DNA from 4 places in the Pseudomonas sp. H1_D05 genome. Region 1 is predicted to be linked to each of the others. Evidence: riboswitches for the same ligand, from Rfam matches in the RefSeq annotation. Region 1 holds a riboswitch; each other region holds the start of a gene.
The links. A riboswitch is a leader RNA that binds a small molecule or an ion and turns the genes downstream of it on or off. The one in region 1 is predicted to bind cobalamin.

Region 1 (4,209 bases):
CGACTGGCGGAAGAACGCGCGCGGATCGGCAAGATGTTCGCCCCTTCGCGCCCGCACTACCTGATCGACACCATCGCCGAGCTGCCCGAAGTGATCGAAGACATCAATGCGCGCCTGGCCCGGGGCGAAACTCCACAGTCCTGCTGATTGATCGTCCGCACCCTGCGCTGATCGTTCCCACGCTCTGCGTGGGAATGCAGCCCGTGACGCTCCGCGTCACTGGACGCGGAGCGTCCCTAGAGGCGTTCCCACGCGGAGCGTGGGAACGATCAACAGCCAAATCGCGGGCAAAAAAAAGCTGCCAAAACTGGCAGCAAAAACTTTAAGAACACGCGATGTATTGACCTCAGCATAGACGCCGGATAATGACAGTGTCGTGACAGTCGCAAATTCATTCAATCGCCCCGCCCCCGTCATCAGGATGTCATCAAGATCACGGCAGAATCCTCGCAAACCGTCTTGAGCCTCGCGACGGATGCTCTGCAAGGATTCCCATGAAAGACGACGCCTCGCTGTTTGCCGCCATCGACCTGGGTTCTAACGCCTTTCGCCTGATGATCGGCCAGTCGGTGCGCAGCCGCAAAGGCTTGCAGATTCAGGAAGTGAAAACCCTGCGCGAACCGGTGCGCCTCGCCGAAGGCTTTGATGGCGGCGCACTGGATGCCTTGGCACTGGATCGCGGCTGGCAGGCGTTGGCGCGGTTCGGCAAGAAGCTGCGCGGTTTCGAGGCCGGCCGGGTTCGTGCGGTGGCCACCAGCGCGGTGCGTGAAGCGGACAACGCGCAACTGTTTCTGGCCAGTGCCGAGCGGCATCTGGGCTTTCCCATCGACGTCATTTGCGGCCATGAAGAGGCGCGGCTGGTCTACGCCGGCGTAACTCACGCCTTGCCCAGCGCCGACGACCTGCGCCTGGTGGTCGACATCGGCGGCGGCTCCACCGAGCTGATCCTCGGCCAGGGCTCACAACCCTTGTTAACCGAAAGCATCGCCATCGGCAGCGGCACCTTGAGCACGCGATTCTTTCGCGGCGGCGATGTGTCCGCCGGCGCGCTACAGGAGGCCGAACGCTTCGCCATCCTGCAGTTTGAAAAAGTTGCCCGGCGCTACCGTGCTCAGGGCTGGCAGCAAACCATCGGCTCTTCCGGCACCGCGCGCATGCTCGCCAAAGTACTCAAGACCAATCGCCTCAACGACTTCGGCCAGGACGGCATCACCTACGGCGGCCTGCTGCGCCTGTCGCTGCTGTTGTTGAAGGTAAACAACGTGCAACAGCTCAAGCTCGCAGGCCTGCAACCACACCGCCAGAGCATTCTGCCCGGCGGTCTGGTGTTAATACTGGCGGCATTCAAAGTGTTCGGTATCGCACAAATGCTGCCCTCCGAACCGGGCCTGCGTCTGGGCGTGTTGCACGGTTTGATGAGCCAGCACTAATCCTCGCCGCAACAGATTCGTCTCCCCTTCGGCGGCTTGATCGACTACCATGCCGCCGCTGGTTCCCGAACGGGACTAATAGGGAATCCGGGGTGCTTGCACAGCATTGACCGGAACTGCCCCCGCAACTGTAGGTGCCGAGCCTGCTCCACGACTGCCACTGGGTGAATCCCGGGAAGGCCGGAGCCAGGCGATGACGCATCAGTCAGGAGACCTGCCGGCACAGTGATTACTAACCGGCGGGGTGTCCGGGAAGGACATCGTGCCGTGCGCGTCTTCGTTGGCTGCTCGGCCTTGCGCTGTTTTCCTGACCGCGTTCGATGGTGTGTTTCCAGACCGTACTCTCCCGCTCCCCGTACGGTTCCCCTGGAGACTGCCCCATGCTGCTGCCCCGCATCGCCACCCTCATTACCGGCCTGAGCCTTGGCGCCCTGGCGCAGGCGGCACCGACTGTCTATCCACTGACGGTCGAGAACTGCGGCAGCACCCTGACCTTCCAGTACGCACCGACGCGCACCGTGACCATCGGCCAGGCCGGCACGGAGATGCTCTACGCCATGGGCCTGGGCGACAAAGTCGTCGGCACCTCACTGTGGTTCAACAATGTGCTGGCCAAATACAAGGCACAAAACGACCAGATCGAGCGCCTGGCTGACAACGAGCCGAGTTTCGAATCGGTAATCGGCAAGCGTCCGGAACTGGTCGCCGTGGAACTGGAATGGATGGTCGGCCCGCAAGGCGCGGTGGGCACGCGCGAGCAGTTTCATGAACTGAAGATTCCAACGTACCTGCTGCCTTCCGATTGCGAAGCCAAGGACAACCTCGTCGGCGCCGATGGCACGCGACTGGCGCCGTTTCGCATCGAGACGATTTACAAAAGCGTGAGCCAACTGGCGCAGATCTTCGATGTTCAGGAGCGTGGCCAGCAGCTCAATGATCAACTCAAGGCGAGTCTCGCCAAATCGATTGCCACCGCCCAAGGCAAACAGCTCAAAGACGCCAGCGCGCTGGTGTGGTTCTCCAGCGCACAAATGGACATCGAGCCGTTCGTGGCCGGGCACAAAGGCGTTCCCGATTTCATGCTCAGCACCCTCGGCGTGCGCAACGTGGTGGCGTCCGATGAGGAGTGGCCAACCGTCGGTTGGGAAACCATCGCCAAGGCCAATCCGACCTTCCTGGTCATCGCGCGCATGGATCGTCGACGTTTCCCCGCCGACGACTATGAAAAGAAACTCGCCTTCCTGCGCAGTGATCCGGTGACGCGCAACATGGACGCGGTGAAACACAACCGCATCATCATTGTCGACGCCATGGCCCTGCAGGCGAGCCTGCGCATGTTCGAGGGCATTGAGCAATTGGCCACGGCCATCAACGGCTATGACCTGTCGCAATGAGTGCCAGCCTGATCCGCACGCTCCTGGCCCTGGCGACCCTGTTGATTGCAGTGGTCGCCGGCGTGGCCATCGGTGAAACCTCGATTGCACCGGACGTGGTGTTGCAAGTGCTGGCGAACAAATTGTGGGGCGCCGGGCATGTCCTCGACCCGATCGATGAAGGCATCGTCTGGAACTACCGCCTGACCCGGGCATTGGTCGCGGCCGCATGCGGTGCAGGGTTAGCGACCTGCGGAGTGATTTTACAGTCGCTGCTGCGCAATCCGTTGGCCGATCCCTATCTGCTGGGCATTTCTGCCGGCGCCTCGACCGGGGCGGTGATGGTCGCACTGCTTGGCGTAGGTGCCGGGATCATCTCACTTTCGGTCGGTGCCTTCGCCGGCGCGGTCACGGCGTTCGTGCTGGTGATTGTGCTGGCGCGGGTCAGCGGCTCGGCCAGCGGTACCGGGCAGATCATTCTCGCGGGGATTGCCGGTTCGCAGCTGTTCAATGCGCTGACAGCGTTTCTGATCACTCGCTCGGCCAGCTCCGAGCAGGCGCGCGGGATCATGTTCTGGTTGCTGGGCAATCTTGGCGGCGTGCGCTGGCCATCGGTGTGGCTGGCGGTGCCAGTGGCCGTATTGGGGTTGGTTGTCTGCCTGTGGCATCGGCGGGCGCTGGATGCGTTTACCTTTGGTGCGGATTCGGCGGCGTCGCTCGGCATTCCGGTGCGGCGTGTGCAGATTCTGCTGATCGGTTGTGCAGCGCTGGTGACGGCAGTGATGGTGTCGATTGTCGGCTCGATCGGTTTTGTCGGTCTGGTCATTCCTCATGCCGCGCGTCTGTTGCTGGGCACCGGTCATGCGCGGTTGCTGCCGGCCAGTGCGTTGGGTGGCGCGGTGTTTCTGATAGCCGCCGATGTGCTGTCGCGCACACTGATCAAGGGCCAGGTGATTCCGGTCGGGGTGATTACCGCGCTGGTCGGCGCGCCGGTGTTCGCCTTGATTCTGGTCGGCCGCAGGTCGGCACGATGAACAGTGTCTTGAGTTGTTCCGGCCTGAGCTTCAGGGTGCGCGGCGCCGAGTTGCTCAACGGTGTCAGCCTTGAGGTTCAGCGTGGCGAAACCCTGGGCATTGTCGGGCCGAATGGCGCGGGCAAATCCACTCTGTTGAAGTTGCTGGCCGGGCTGCGTGAACCGAGCGCTGGCCAGGTGCTGCTTGAAGGTCAACGCCTGGGCAAAATGGCTCGACGGAGCATTGCGCAAAAGCTTGCGGTGGTTGAGCAACAAGCTGATACCGACGATGGCATTCGCGTGTTCGACGCAGTGGCGTTGGGGCGTACGCCGTGGTTGTCGGCGCTGCAACCGTGGTCGCAGGCCGACGACGCGATTGTTCAGCAGGCGCTGA
Region 2 (4,209 bases), 950 kb from region 1:
GGGTCGGATAGTTGGCGAGGATCAATGCGATGCGTTTTTCGCCATTTGGTACTTGCGCCAGATCAATCCAGCGCCGCGCCAGTTCAGCGACGAAATCCATGCGCTCAGGTTGCGCGCGGTAGCAGACGACATCGGACTGACTGCGCTCACTGCGCCAGGCCAGATCCTTGAAACTGATCGGTCGGCTGATGATGCGCCCGTCGAGTTCCGGCAAGGCAATGTGCATGGCCAGATCCCGTGGACCCAGGCCTTGCTCGCTGTCGCGCCAGCCGGGCTCGTTGTCCTGCGCGCAGATTGCCTGGATCACCGGGATATTGCGGCGAAACGGTCGCAGATGCGGCGCTTCCGGGCTGGATTGAGCGAACCCGGTGGTGTTGAGAATCACCCCTGCCTCAACCTCGTCCAGCCAGTCCTCGACCACCGTCAGGCAGCCGGGTTCTTTCAGACTGGCCACCGCGATCGGCAGCGGATTCAGCCCCGCCGCTTGCAAGCGCTGGCAGAACACATCGATGAACGCGGTGTTCGCCGCTTGTAGATGCGAGCGGTAAAACAACACCGCCGCGACCGGATGTGCAGGCAGCCAATCGGCTTGCCAGTCACTCAGTGCGGCGCTGGTTTTATTCGGGTGGTAAATCGCCGTGCGCGGCAGCGCCTGCGGTTCTTCCCAGACGTAATCGCGAGCCAGCCAACGGTTGGCGAGGCAGCGGAAAAAGTCCAGCGCATTGCCCAGTCCGCCCTGGCGCAGGAATTGCCAGAGGCGATCACGATCCACAGCGTTGACGGTGCTCAGGTCGCTGAGTTCCGGGTCAGGACGGTCATCGCCCGGCACCAGAATCACCTGCACACCGCGCTCGGACAGTTCGATCAGACGCTCGACGCCGTAGCGCCAATAGGCGATGCCGCCGTGCAGCGAGATCAGAATCACCTTGGCGTGGCGCAGCACTTCATCGACGTACAAATCGACCGAAGCGTGATTCTGCACCTGCATCGGGTTGGCCAGACGCAGGCTCGGGTAATCTTCCGGCAACTGCTGCGCGGCTTCGGCGAGCAGCGCCAGACTGGAATCGCCGCTGCACAGGATTACCAGCTCGGCGGGGGTTTGGCCAAGGTCGGCAATGTTGTCATCGGAGACGAAACCGCCGGGCTGAGTCCTGAGCAGGTGCATGGCTTAAACGCTGAGCGCAGCGCGCAGTTGCGCTTCGAGTTGCGCGGCGTCGAGCTCCTGACCGATCAACACCAGACGCGTGACGCGCGCTTCATCAGCGCCCCACTGACGGTCGAAATGCTTGTCGAAACGCGTACCCACGCCCTGGATCAGCAGACGCATTGGCTTGTTCGGGATCGCGGCGAAACCTTTGACGCGCAGGATGCCGTGCTTGACCACCAGTTGCGTCAGGGCGTCGAGCAGCAGGCTTTCGTCGGCTTGTGGCAGTTCGATGGAGATCGAATCGAAGGCGTCGTGATCGTGGTCATCGTGGTCGTCATCGCCTTCACCGTGGTGGTGATCATGATGGCTGTGGCGGCTGTCGATGTGTTCCTCGGAGCCGGCGCCGAGGCCAATCAGCACGTCCAGCGGCAGACGGCCGTTGCTGGCTTCGATGATTTTCACTGCTGGCGGCAGCTCTTCGGCGACTTCAGCGCGGACACGAGCGAGATCTTCCGCGCTGGTCTGGTCGGCCTTGTTGAGGATCACCAGGTCGGCGCTGGCCAGTTGATCGGCGAACAGTTCGTGCAGTGGCGATTCGTGGTCGAGGTTCGGATCGAGTTTGCGCTGGGCATCAACCTGATCCGGGAACGCGGCGAAAGTGCCAGCAGCGACGGCCGGGCTGTCGACCACGGTGATCACCGCATCAACGGTGCAGGCGCTGCGGATTTCCGGCCACTGGAAGGCTTGTACCAGCGGTTTTGGCAGGGCCAGGCCCGAGGTTTCGATAAGGATATGGTCGAGATCGCCGCGACGGGCAACCAGTTCGCGCATCACCGGGAAGAACTCTTCCTGAACGGTGCAGCACAGGCAGCCGTTGGCCAGTTCGTAAACGCGACCGGTGGCTTCTTCTTCGGTGCAACCGATGGTGCATTGCTTGAGGATTTCACCGTCAATGCCCAACTCGCCAAACTCGTTGACGATCACCGCGATACGACGGCCCTGAGCGTTGTCGAGCATGTGCCGCAGCAGCGTGGTCTTGCCCGAGCCGAGGAAGCCGGTGACGATGGTGACGGGGAGTTTGGCCAGTGTTTTCATCGGTATGCCCTTTGGCAAGCGGCGGGCATACGGGACGAGAACCGGCAACGCGCGTGCGTGCCTGGAGAGTTCGCCACCGGATCACCCCGCCCGGTTGTAGTGAGAATCTGTGACGAGGCAGGTCTCCTGGCTGACGGTGTTCAGGCGCTGGGCCTGGCGTTGGCTGCGCCTTCCCGCGGGCTCATAAGTTGAGCTGGCAGTGGCGTGGCAGCGAACATCACCGTTCACAGTTGCGGGGGCAGCCGCGGCATTGACCGCGTTCCCTTCTTAGCTCCGGCACACGCCGGAGAACCTCGAATGCGCAAGGCTACGCATGCACGGCAGGCGGGTCAACGCCTGGATCATTGTGGTTATAAGGACAGCAACTTTTTCATCTAATGATCGCGAACACTTCTCACTTAAGAAGTAGTTGTAAGTTATGTCTTACATGCCCTATCCGTTAAATTAAAAAACCACCACCGGGTTAAACCCTGAAATAGAGCGGCTGCGCGCATTCGATTACATATCTTTACAAAAACCAAATTGATAAATCAATACAAGATATGAACGATGAGTTCGCACAAGGACTATGAGTCTCTCAAGAAAGGATTTCTTGCATGGCTGATTATTATCAGTATTTGATCCTGCCTATTTCTTTCCTGCACCCATGGGTATCCACAACATGAGTGCCGGTAACGCGTTACGGCTATCAAGTGATGCCGGACTAAAGGAACTTTCCGAACTACTGCGCAATTGCCACTATGCGCACAGTGCCCACTATCCAGCATTGGATGTTGCGCTGCTGGGACGCGAAGCATGCAGGGCATTCAATGCGACCTGGGAGCATTTGCATACCGATGCGTATCTCAGCGCAGAGAACGGTCTTCGCGAACGACGCATCTGCAAGTTCCAGTATCGCCAACGGGAACGCCAGTGGACGGCGCTGCAAGACTGCCACTTTTTTCAAGCCGAGACCGACAACCCGCTGTTGGGCGGGGTGCAGCGCACCTACACCCGCTGCGAGGCGACGTTCATTGACTCCCCGATTCTACAGACACTGCTGGCCGCCGACCTGGCACTGCTGGACATGGCGCTGGGCCCGCGCGACTGGCTCGTGACCTGCCATCAGTTCCGTATCCTCTGCGATCAAGGCAATGCTGGCCAGGCCACTCCTGAGGGCCGACATCGCGACGGGCACGATTTTGTCTTTCAACACCTGATTCAACGTCAGCATGTCATCGGTGGCGAAAGCCGGATATTTGATGAAGAAGGTGGCCAAGTATTCAGTGCAACTTTGACTGACTATCTGGAAACCGTCGTCTTGAATGACCGAATACTTCTGCATGAAGTTTCCCCACTGCAAACATCGAGCATTAATTCGGATCGCGGCAGTCGCGATATGTTGATTATCGACTTCGACCTGGCGGACTACTAATGAATCATTCGACTCATGCACTTTCAGTCAGTACCCCACTCGCGCATAACTTCATCATTGAACAGTTTCAACAGGCGTGCGCACGAAGAACTTCCACACTATCGCTGACCGCCAATGAAAACATATTGTCCGAGACTGCACGCACGCTAGGACAGAATCGCCATTACGAGCGTTACTTGTTCAATGCACAGGCCATTGACGGTCAATGCTATGCCGCCGAATTCAATGGTATGCAGGTCGAACACTTCCCCGAAGTCGAAACATTAAAGGCTTTGGCGACCCAAGCCGTGCAGGCAATGTTCAACGCGCCGTTCGTCGAATACCGTGTGCTCTCCGGCGTGCACTGCACGCTGAGCGTGCTGGCCGCCCTGACCGAGCCGGGCGACTGCGTATTATCACTGGCGCCCGAAAGTGGCGGGCATTTCGCAACCGGGCCTCTGGTGCAGAAGATGGGCCGGCACAGCGTCTTTTTGAAACTGACGGCTGACGGACAAATTGATCTCGGGGACGTTGATCGGCAACTCCAGGCGTGCGGTGTACAACCGGCAGCCGT
Region 3 (4,209 bases), 160 kb from region 1:
ATGTCGCGGATATAGCGGATCGCACCGCCGGCGCCCCACAGGCGATTTTCCGATTCATAACCCACGCGTGAACGGGCGAAGAAGCTCGGGATATCGTTGAGGGTTACACCGCTGCGCGTTTCGGTGAGGTTGCGGGTCATGTCCGCTTGCAGGCTCCACTGATCGTTGAGCGCGAGTTTGGCGTCGGCCTCGAAACCGCGCATACGCACCTGGCCTTCACCGTTGACCCATTGAATGTCGTCGAGGGTGATCAAGTCGTCGATCTTGCGTTTGAACAGGGTCACGCTGGCGCTGAATTCGCGGTCGAGCAGAAAGCCTTTGTAGTCGACACCCAGCTCCGCATTGCGGCTTTTTTCCGGCTTCAGGTTGCGATTGCCGATCTCGTCGCCCGGTTCATTGACGAACAATTGCTCGGCGTTTGGCAGTTTGTAGGCGCTGCCGTACTGGCCGCGCACCGACCAATTGTCATTGAGGTCATACAGCGAAGTGAGCATGCCGACGGTGGCACCATCGCCACCGCTCATGGCTTCGTGACGCACACCGATGCTCGGGTGCCAGTCGGGCAGGGCGTCGATCTGCGGGCGCAGTTGCGTGTAGAAAGCGTGGGCTTCGGCCTTGTCGTTATCGATGATCAACACATCATCCTGGCCCTTGAACCATTGATTGTCGGTGCCAAACACCAGTACATGATCGCCGGGCAATTCAGCCTTGCCTTCGGCCTGCACACCCCAATCGGTGAAGCCCCAATAGTCATTGTGGTTGATGACCTTGGTGCCGCCGCCGGCGACGTTGTTGACACGCGTGTAGCGGGTGTCCCAGTCGTTGATATGGCCTTTGACGAAGTAGCTCAGGCGCTCATTGACGGTCTGCTCGAAGGTCGCTGTGGCGATCTGCTGCACGCGGTCGTTAGTGGTCTTGTGGTTGTCGACCGGGCGGGCGAAATCGAGGTTGGCGTCGGCGTATTGGTAAAACAGCTCCAGCCGCGAATCATCGCCGAATGACTGAATCGCCTTGCCGCCGAACGTGGTGACTTCGTAGGCGCGATCCTTGCCGGAATCGTTTTTCATGTCGCGGTTGCGATAGGGCTGGTAACCGTCGGAGACGTTATGGCTGACGTACGCCAGCAAACCGAGGTCGCCGAAACCGTTAGTGAAGATATTCTCGACGCGGGCGTCTTCGGTGGTGCCGCCAAAGCTGTCGACGCCCAGATTCACCTCGCCGGCGGCTTTGCGCGATTGCGGGCTGCGGGTGACGATGTTGATCACGCCGGACACGGCCTGGGTGCCGAACAACAGGCTCTGCCCACCCTTGAGCACTTCGATGCGTTCGATGGCGTTGGCCGGCAGAGTGTCCAGATAGAGGCCGCCGTACAGGCGATTGTTCAGGCGCACGCCGTCGAGCAGGATCAGCGTGTCGTCGTTGCGCCCGCCGAGCAGCGAATACGTGCCGTAGTCGAAAGGGCCGTTTTTCGGCGCCACATACAAGCCTGGAATGAACATCTGCATCACCCGGCTGACATCGGCGCTGGGGCCGGCGCGTTCGATCTGCTCGCGGCTGACGATTTCGACCTTGCTGCCGAATCTGGCCATCTCGGCGACGGTGGTGGATTCCACTGACGGTGCAGTAACGATTTGTTGATTGAGTTCCAGCGGCGCGTCGTCGGCCAGTAGCAGCGGGCTGAACAGGCAGCCAAGGAACAGGGTTGGAGCAGAAGTGTTGAAAGGTCGAATCATTGTCTTCTCGAAAAGGATCTTCGCAGAAGAGCATGCAAGAGAAGGCATCGCGCACAGCCAATACCGGCCCATGCCCGCCCACCGCAGGATTTTGCCAAACGAAATTCCAGGCCGGTCTCCGGGCTCGCGCGTATCGAGGTTTTCACCTTCCCATGGCCGTCTGGCCACAGTGGTGTATTGAAAACATCACGCGCATACCGTTGCGGGGGCAGCACCGGACTTGTTCGAAAAGAACGTACCGGTTTCCCGTTTCACCCCATGCACGGCGGCATGGGACACCTGAAACTGGCCGGCATCTGAACATTCGAGTAGCGTCTCGTCAATGCGGCAACCACCAGGGGGAGCTATTGGATACGTTCCAGAGCGACAAACTGGCCACTCAACCACGCATAAAGCTGAGACACCGCCGGGGTGATCTGCTTGCGATGCGGGCACACCAGACTCAACGGTGAGGCATTGCCGGGAAAATCCTTCAGTAGCACGACCAGTCGCCCTGCGATCACGTCTGCACTGACGTCCAGCCAGGATTTGTTGGCGATGCCTTCGCCGCTCAACGCCCAGCGGCGCACGATGTCGGCGTCGTCGCTGAACATCGGTCCCGAGACCTGGATCGTTTCACTGCCCAGACTCCACTTGTCGTAGATCCGGCCGCCTTGCTGGTAGAGCAGGCAAGCGTGGTTGTGCAGATCATCCGGCGTTCGCGGGTATCCGTGGCGCTCCACGTATTCCGGTGCGGCGACCAGCACCCGCCGGTTCCACGGTGCCAGCGGCAGCGCCACGTAGTTGGCATCTTCATTCGAGCCGTATCGAATCGCCACGTCTACCGGGTCACGAAACAAGTCGGCCATCTGGTCCGACAGGGAAAAGCGCAAGGTCAGTTCCGGGTGCTGGCGGCGAAACAGTGTGAGCCACGGCAGCAAAATGTTGCGCCCCAGATCGGACGGCGCCGTCACTTGCAACACGCCGCGCAACGTGGCGTTTTCACCGCGCAGGTTTTCCTTGCCTTGCTTGAGCGCCTCCAGCACCGAGTGGGCGGTGGGCAAGTATTGCTCGCCCTCGGCGGTTAATCGCAGGCTGCGGGTGGTGCGCGCAAACAGGCGCACGTCCAGCTCACGCTCCAGACGCTTGATCGCCGCGGCAACCTGGCCGGGCAATAAATCCGCCTCATGGGCGGCAGCGGTGAAGCTGCCCAGCGCGGCGCTGCGGGTGAACAAACCAAGATCATCGATGCGGATCATTTTCACTCCTGCAGTGAAAGTGTTGGCGCATTCTGCTGGTTTTTCTTTGTGCTTGGGAAGTCGAAGATGGCGGCAAGCGAGCACATCAGCTCTTCAGACAGCGAGTTTCCATGAAAGCCATCACCTTCACCCAACACGCTTTGCCCATTGAAGATCCGCAATCGTTGCAGGACATCGACCTTCCGGTGCCAACTTCCGGCCCCCGGGATTTGCTCGTAGAAGTTCGTGCGGTGTCGGTCAATCCGGTCGATACCAAAGTACGCGCCGGCACTTTCACCAAAGAACCGAAAATCCTCGGCTGGGATGCCGCCGGCATCGTCCGCGAGGTCGGGACTGAAGTGACGCTGTTTCAGCCTGGCGACGAAGTGTTCTACGCAGGCTCCCTTGCCCGCACCGGCAGTTATAGCGAATTTCACCTGGTGGACGAGCGAATCGTCGGGCACAAACCGCGTTCGTTAAGTGCTGCGGATGCCGCGGCATTGCCGTTGACGTCGATCACCGCCTGGGAGCTGTTGTTCGACCGTCTCGGTGTCACCGAAGGTTCAGGGCAGGGCAAGTGCCTGTTGATCACGGGGGCAGCGGGCGGCGTCGGTTCGATGCTGGTGCAATTGGCCCGACAGTTGACGCAGCTGACCGTCATCGGCACCGCCTCGCGGCAGGAAACGGCTGACTGGGTCCGGCAATTGGGCGCGCATCACGTCATCGATCACAGTCAGCCGCTGCTCGCACAGTTGCAGGCACTGGGCATCGACGAGGTCAGCCATGTCGCCAGCCTGACCCATACCGAGGAGCATTTTGCGCAGCTGATTGAAGTGCTCCAACCACAAGGGTGTCTGGGCGTGATCGACGATCCTGAAAGCCTCGACGTAATGCCGCTCAAGCGCAAGTCGCTGTCGCTGCACTGGGAGCTGATGTTCACCCGTTCGCTGTACGAAACCCCGGACATGATTGAGCAGCATCACCTGCTCAATCGCGTCAGCGATCTGATTGACCAGGGCATTTTGAAAACGACCGTCGGTGAACATTTTGGCGCGATCAACGCGGCAAACATGCGCCGTGCCCATGCCTTGGTCGAGAGCGGCAAGGCCCGAGGCAAACTGGTACTCGAAGGTTTCTGATTTCATTCATTCAGACGGGCCTGCACGCGGGCCGGTCAGGAGCAGCTCATGCGTATGAAAAAGCTTTCTGCTGCATTGGTCATGGTCATGGCAGCGCCGTTCGCCCATGCAATCAACGCC
Region 4 (4,209 bases), 810 kb from region 1:
TTGCCGAACGCCACCAGCGGATGCCAGCGTTTCGGTTCACCCAACAGCGCATCCAGCGCCACTGCGGCGACACTCAACAACGCCACACTCATTGACTCACTCCCCAATAATTTTCGTACAGCAACTCATTGAGCGGCCGCGCCTGCGCCCACCCTTCGAGTACCAGCATCGGCGCCGGATAGAATTCCTTGACCGGCCCCAGGCATAAAACCGCCAGTGGCTTGGCACCCTCGGGCAGCTTCAGCAGATCCGCCAACGCTTGCGGCTCGAACAGCGAGACCCAGCCCATGCCCAGGCCTTCGGCGCGCGAGGCCAGCCACAGATTCTGGATCGCGCAGGACAGCGAGGCCATGTCCATTTCCGGCAATGTACGGCGACCGAAAATGTGCTTTTCGCGATTATCCATCAACGCGGCGACCAGCACTTCGGCGCAATCATTGATGCCTTCGACCTTGAGCTTCATGAACTCGTCACTGCGCTCGCCGAGGGCTTCGGCTGTGCGGATGCGTTCTTCTTCCACCAGATTCTGGATCTGCCCGCGCAGGCTGCGGTCGCTGATGCGGATGAAACGCCAGGGCTGCATCAGGCCGACGCTTGGGGCCTGGTGGGCGGCTTCCAGTAGTCGGCGCAACAGCTCCGGTTCGACGCTGCCGCCGGTGAAGTGGCGCATGTCGCGGCGTTCGGCAATGACACGGTAAACCGATTGGCGCTCGGCTTCGGAGAATGTGTTGTCGGTCATGGCCTCTTCGCGAGCAAGCTCGCTCCCACAGGGGATTGCATTGCTTCAGTCACCACCGTTTCAACTGTGGGAGCGGCCTCACGGTCTGGTGCAAACAATGCGGCAATCGCACTCGGATTCGACGGGAAATAGAAGTGCACATAAGACGCCGTCATCCGCCCTTCCCGATAAACCGCCTCGGCGCCACGCCCACCATTCGGGCTCAAACCCCGCGCAATCGGCGCCAGTTCGGTAGTCGTCAACGAATGATGATATGTGTGCCCGCGCAACGAACCTTCCGGCAGATCCACCGCTTGCAACGCCAACGCCGCCAGACGCTTCTGCATCACCGCATCGCCCTTAAGCAGCCCGACCAATTCAGCGCGGGTGCCTTCAACGTCAGTCAACGAATCGAGCAGGTACAGCATCCCACCACACTCGGCGAGCAACGGCTTACCCGCCGCGTGATGCGCGCGAATCGCCTCACACATCGCGGTGTTCTGCGACAACGCAACGTGGTGCAGTTCCGGATACCCACCGGGCAAATACAGGCTGTCCGCTTCAGGCAATTGCGAGTCGCGGATCGGCGAGAAGAAACTCAACTCGGCGCCCATCGCCCGCAACAGATCGAGACTCGCGCCGTAGGTGAAAGCAAACGCTTCATCACGGGCGACGGCAATTCGCATATTCTTCAGCAACGGCTCGACAGCGATCACGTCCGGTGCGGCAAACTCCACCGCCGGTGGCAGCGCTACCTCACAACTGCTGGCCAATGCATCGGCGGCGGCGTCGAGACGCACATCGAGGTCATTCAATTCACTGGCCTGGACCAGACCGAGATGGCGGCTCGGCAATTCGATGCCAGTTTCTCGGGACAACGCGCCGTACCAGCGCAGACCTTCGGTGAGGCTGCCTTCGAGCAATTGCGCATGGCGCAAGGTGCCAACGCGGTTGGCCAACACACCGGCAAACGGCAGATCTGGCTGATACTTGGCCAAGCCGAGCGCCAGCGCACCAAAGGTCTGCGCCATCGCCGTCCCATCAATCACCCCGAGCACCGGCACGCCGAAGTGCCGCGCCAGATCGGCGCTGGACGGCGTGCCGTCGAACAGGCCCATCACGCCTTCAATCAGAATCAGATCCGCCTCGGCGGCGGCTTCCCACAACAGACGACGACTTTCCTGCTCGCCGACCATCCACATGTCCAGTTGATACACCGGCGCACCGCTGGCGCGCTCGAGAATCATCGGATCGAGAAAGTCCGGCCCGCATTTGAACACGCGCACCTTGCGCCCCTGATTGCGATGCAAACGGGCGAGCGCGGCGGTGACGGTGGTCTTGCCCTGACCGGAGGCCGGCGCGGCGATGAGTACCGCCGGGCAGTGACGTGGTTGATTCAAAGTTCGACGCCTTTCTGCGCTTTGATGCCGGCCTGGAAGGCATGTTTGAGCATGCCCATTTCGGTGACCGTGTCGCCCATCTCAATCATTTCCGGCTTGGCCGCGCGACCGGTGACGATCACATGCTGCATCGGCGGACGCGCCTGCAGATCGCTGAGCACCTGATCGAGATCGAGGTAGCCGTGCTTGAGGGCGATGTTCAATTCGTCGAGCACCACCAGACCGATCGACGGATCACGCAGCAATTCGCGGGAGACCGCCCACGCGGCTTCGGCGGCGGCGATGTCACGCTGACGATCCTGGGTTTCCCAAGTGAAACCTTCGCCCATCACGTGGAAGCGCACTTGCTCGGGGAAGCGTCGGAAGAACAACTCCTCACCGGTGCTGTTACGGCCCTTGATGAACTGCACCACGCCGCACTGCATGCCGTGGCCCATGGCACGGGCGAGCATGCCGAACGCCGAGCTGCTTTTGCCTTTGCCGTTGCCGGTCAGCACCAGCACCAGGCCACACTCGTCAGGCGAGTTGGCGATGCGTTCGTCGATCACGGCTTTTTTGCGCTGCATACGCGCCAGATGGCGTTCGTCGCGCTCGGGGGAATCAGTCATGGGGGAGCTCTCCGTTGAGGCTGGATAACGGCGGGCAGGCACAAGAATAGACGGCAAAAAGCCTGGCATCGCCCACCGTGATGCCGCTGGATGGATCAGGCCGGTCTCCGGGCTCATGAGCGGCGCATGCCTGACTGCGCGCCTTCCCGCTTCTTTCGAGGCAGTGGCTCAAGGCGCAGTTTTCACTCATTTACCGTTGCGGGGGCAGCGCCGGGATCGTGGTGGTTCTTCGTGCGAAGACAACCCTCACCGGCTTCCCTGTTTCACTCTGTCGACGCAGGTCACAGAGCACCTGAAACAAGCCGCGAAGGTTAGAGGGTTGGGGGTGGAGCGTCAATTAAAGAGGCGGCCATCGAGCGAATAACTGCCGCCGATCACTTATCTGCCGCCAATCTTGTGCCACACTGATACAAATGATATCAAAGAGCCATGCTTTTCTCGAAAAGCCCACTACAACAATAAAGGATGATGACGATGCAAGGCATGATCATCAGCAACCCGCGCCTGGAATTCCTGCGCCCGGTGCTTGAACGCTGGTTTGACTGTATCGACCGCTACAACGCCGTGCGCGGCGACAGCGACACCCCTTACTGGCATGACGAGAAAGCCAATCTCGGATTGCTCTCGGCGGCGGCCTGGATGGCTGAGCTGGTCACTTTGAACGACACTGCCACGCGCAAGCAGAACGAAGAAGGCGAGCGCAATGCCCGCGCCGATCTGTTTCTCGCCGGTGCCGAAGACCGCGCCTTTATCCAGGCCACTCAGCGCTGGCCAAAGGTTACCAACCTGAATCTGACTCAAGCCCTGCTGGACATCACCAACGACGCCAAACGCATCAGCTACGCCAGCGACCTCAAGCTCGGCTGCCTGTTTGTCGCGCCACAAAAAACCCAGCACAGCGCCAGCCCCGAAGAACTGCAGGACATGGTCGACGACCTGCAAAAGGAACACACCTGCGCGGTCGCCTGGTATTTCCCCTACGCCTACCGCAAATTGCGCAGCGAAGCCGGCAACTATCACCCGGGCATCGCCGTGCTGTTCAAGGAAGCCCGCGGCTAAACAGTGGAACCATCGGGCTTGCGCCCTCCTCTATGATTAGGAATGCATTCATAGGGAAGATCAGCAATGCGCAAGCCCCAGCTCGTTTTTGTCATCGCCTTCGCCGGAGGGCTCGCCGCCTGCGGTGAATCCTCCAGCCTGCAAGTCACCGACGGCACCGGCCCGTCACCCAAGCTGCCCGAACCGAACAAGACCCTGATCCCGACGGTGAACATCGCCCCGGCAATCGGCTGGCCCGAGGGCGGCAAACCGACTGCGGCGGCTGGCACCCAGGTCGCGGCATTTGCCGAAGGCCTCGATCATCCGCGCTGGCTCTATGTGCTGCCCAACGGCGATGTGCTCGTGGCGGAAACCAATGCCCCGCCAAAGCCCGATGACAGCAGTGGCATTCGTGGCTGGGTGATGAAGAAGGTCATGGGCAAGG

Region 2: it holds a riboswitch for cobalamin, as region 1 does, so the genes downstream of both, cobW (cobalamin biosynthesis protein CobW) here and AB4O11_RS20585 (ABC transporter substrate-binding protein) in region 1, are expected to answer to the same signal.
Region 3: it holds a riboswitch for cobalamin, as region 1 does, so the genes downstream of both, AB4O11_RS21300 (TonB-dependent receptor plug domain-containing protein) here and AB4O11_RS20585 (ABC transporter substrate-binding protein) in region 1, are expected to answer to the same signal.
Region 4: it holds a riboswitch for cobalamin, as region 1 does, so the genes downstream of both, cobO (cob(I)yrinic acid a,c-diamide adenosyltransferase) here and AB4O11_RS20585 (ABC transporter substrate-binding protein) in region 1, are expected to answer to the same signal.

Annotation. Positions count from the first base shown of each region.
Region 1 is NZ_CP162825.1:4,547,400-4,551,608, reverse strand. Features, by position in the region: gene phnX (phosphonoacetaldehyde hydrolase) at 1-147, shown strand, start outside; gene AB4O11_RS20590 (Ppx/GppA phosphatase family protein) at 495-1,430, shown strand; cobalamin riboswitch at 1,473-1,666, shown strand; gene AB4O11_RS20585 (ABC transporter substrate-binding protein) at 1,811-2,824, shown strand; gene AB4O11_RS20580 (FecCD family ABC transporter permease) at 2,833-3,837, shown strand; gene AB4O11_RS20575 (ABC transporter ATP-binding protein) at 3,834-4,209, shown strand, end outside.
Region 2 is NZ_CP162825.1:5,498,391-5,502,599, forward strand. Features, by position in the region: gene cobN (cobaltochelatase subunit CobN) at 1-1,165, opposite strand, end outside; gene cobW (cobalamin biosynthesis protein CobW) at 1,169-2,242, opposite strand; cobalamin riboswitch at 2,342-2,553, opposite strand; gene AB4O11_RS24780 (2OG-Fe dioxygenase family protein) at 2,904-3,656, shown strand; gene AB4O11_RS24785 (hypothetical protein) at 3,656-4,209, shown strand, end outside.
Region 3 is NZ_CP162825.1:4,708,345-4,712,553, forward strand. Features, by position in the region: gene AB4O11_RS21300 (TonB-dependent receptor plug domain-containing protein) at 1-1,733, opposite strand, end outside; cobalamin riboswitch at 1,826-2,031, opposite strand; gene AB4O11_RS21305 (LysR family transcriptional regulator) at 2,078-2,971, opposite strand; gene AB4O11_RS21310 (zinc-binding alcohol dehydrogenase family protein) at 3,082-4,089, shown strand; gene AB4O11_RS21315 (L-dopachrome tautomerase-related protein) at 4,138-4,209, shown strand, end outside.
Region 4 is NZ_CP162825.1:3,735,613-3,739,821, reverse strand. Features, by position in the region: gene cbiB (adenosylcobinamide-phosphate synthase CbiB) at 1-92, opposite strand, end outside; gene bluB (5,6-dimethylbenzimidazole synthase) at 89-739, opposite strand; gene AB4O11_RS16900 (cobyrinate a,c-diamide synthase) at 736-2,118, opposite strand; gene cobO (cob(I)yrinic acid a,c-diamide adenosyltransferase) at 2,115-2,726, opposite strand; cobalamin riboswitch at 2,808-3,037, opposite strand; gene AB4O11_RS16890 (hypothetical protein) at 3,201-3,785, shown strand; gene AB4O11_RS16885 (PQQ-dependent sugar dehydrogenase) at 3,852-4,209, shown strand, end outside.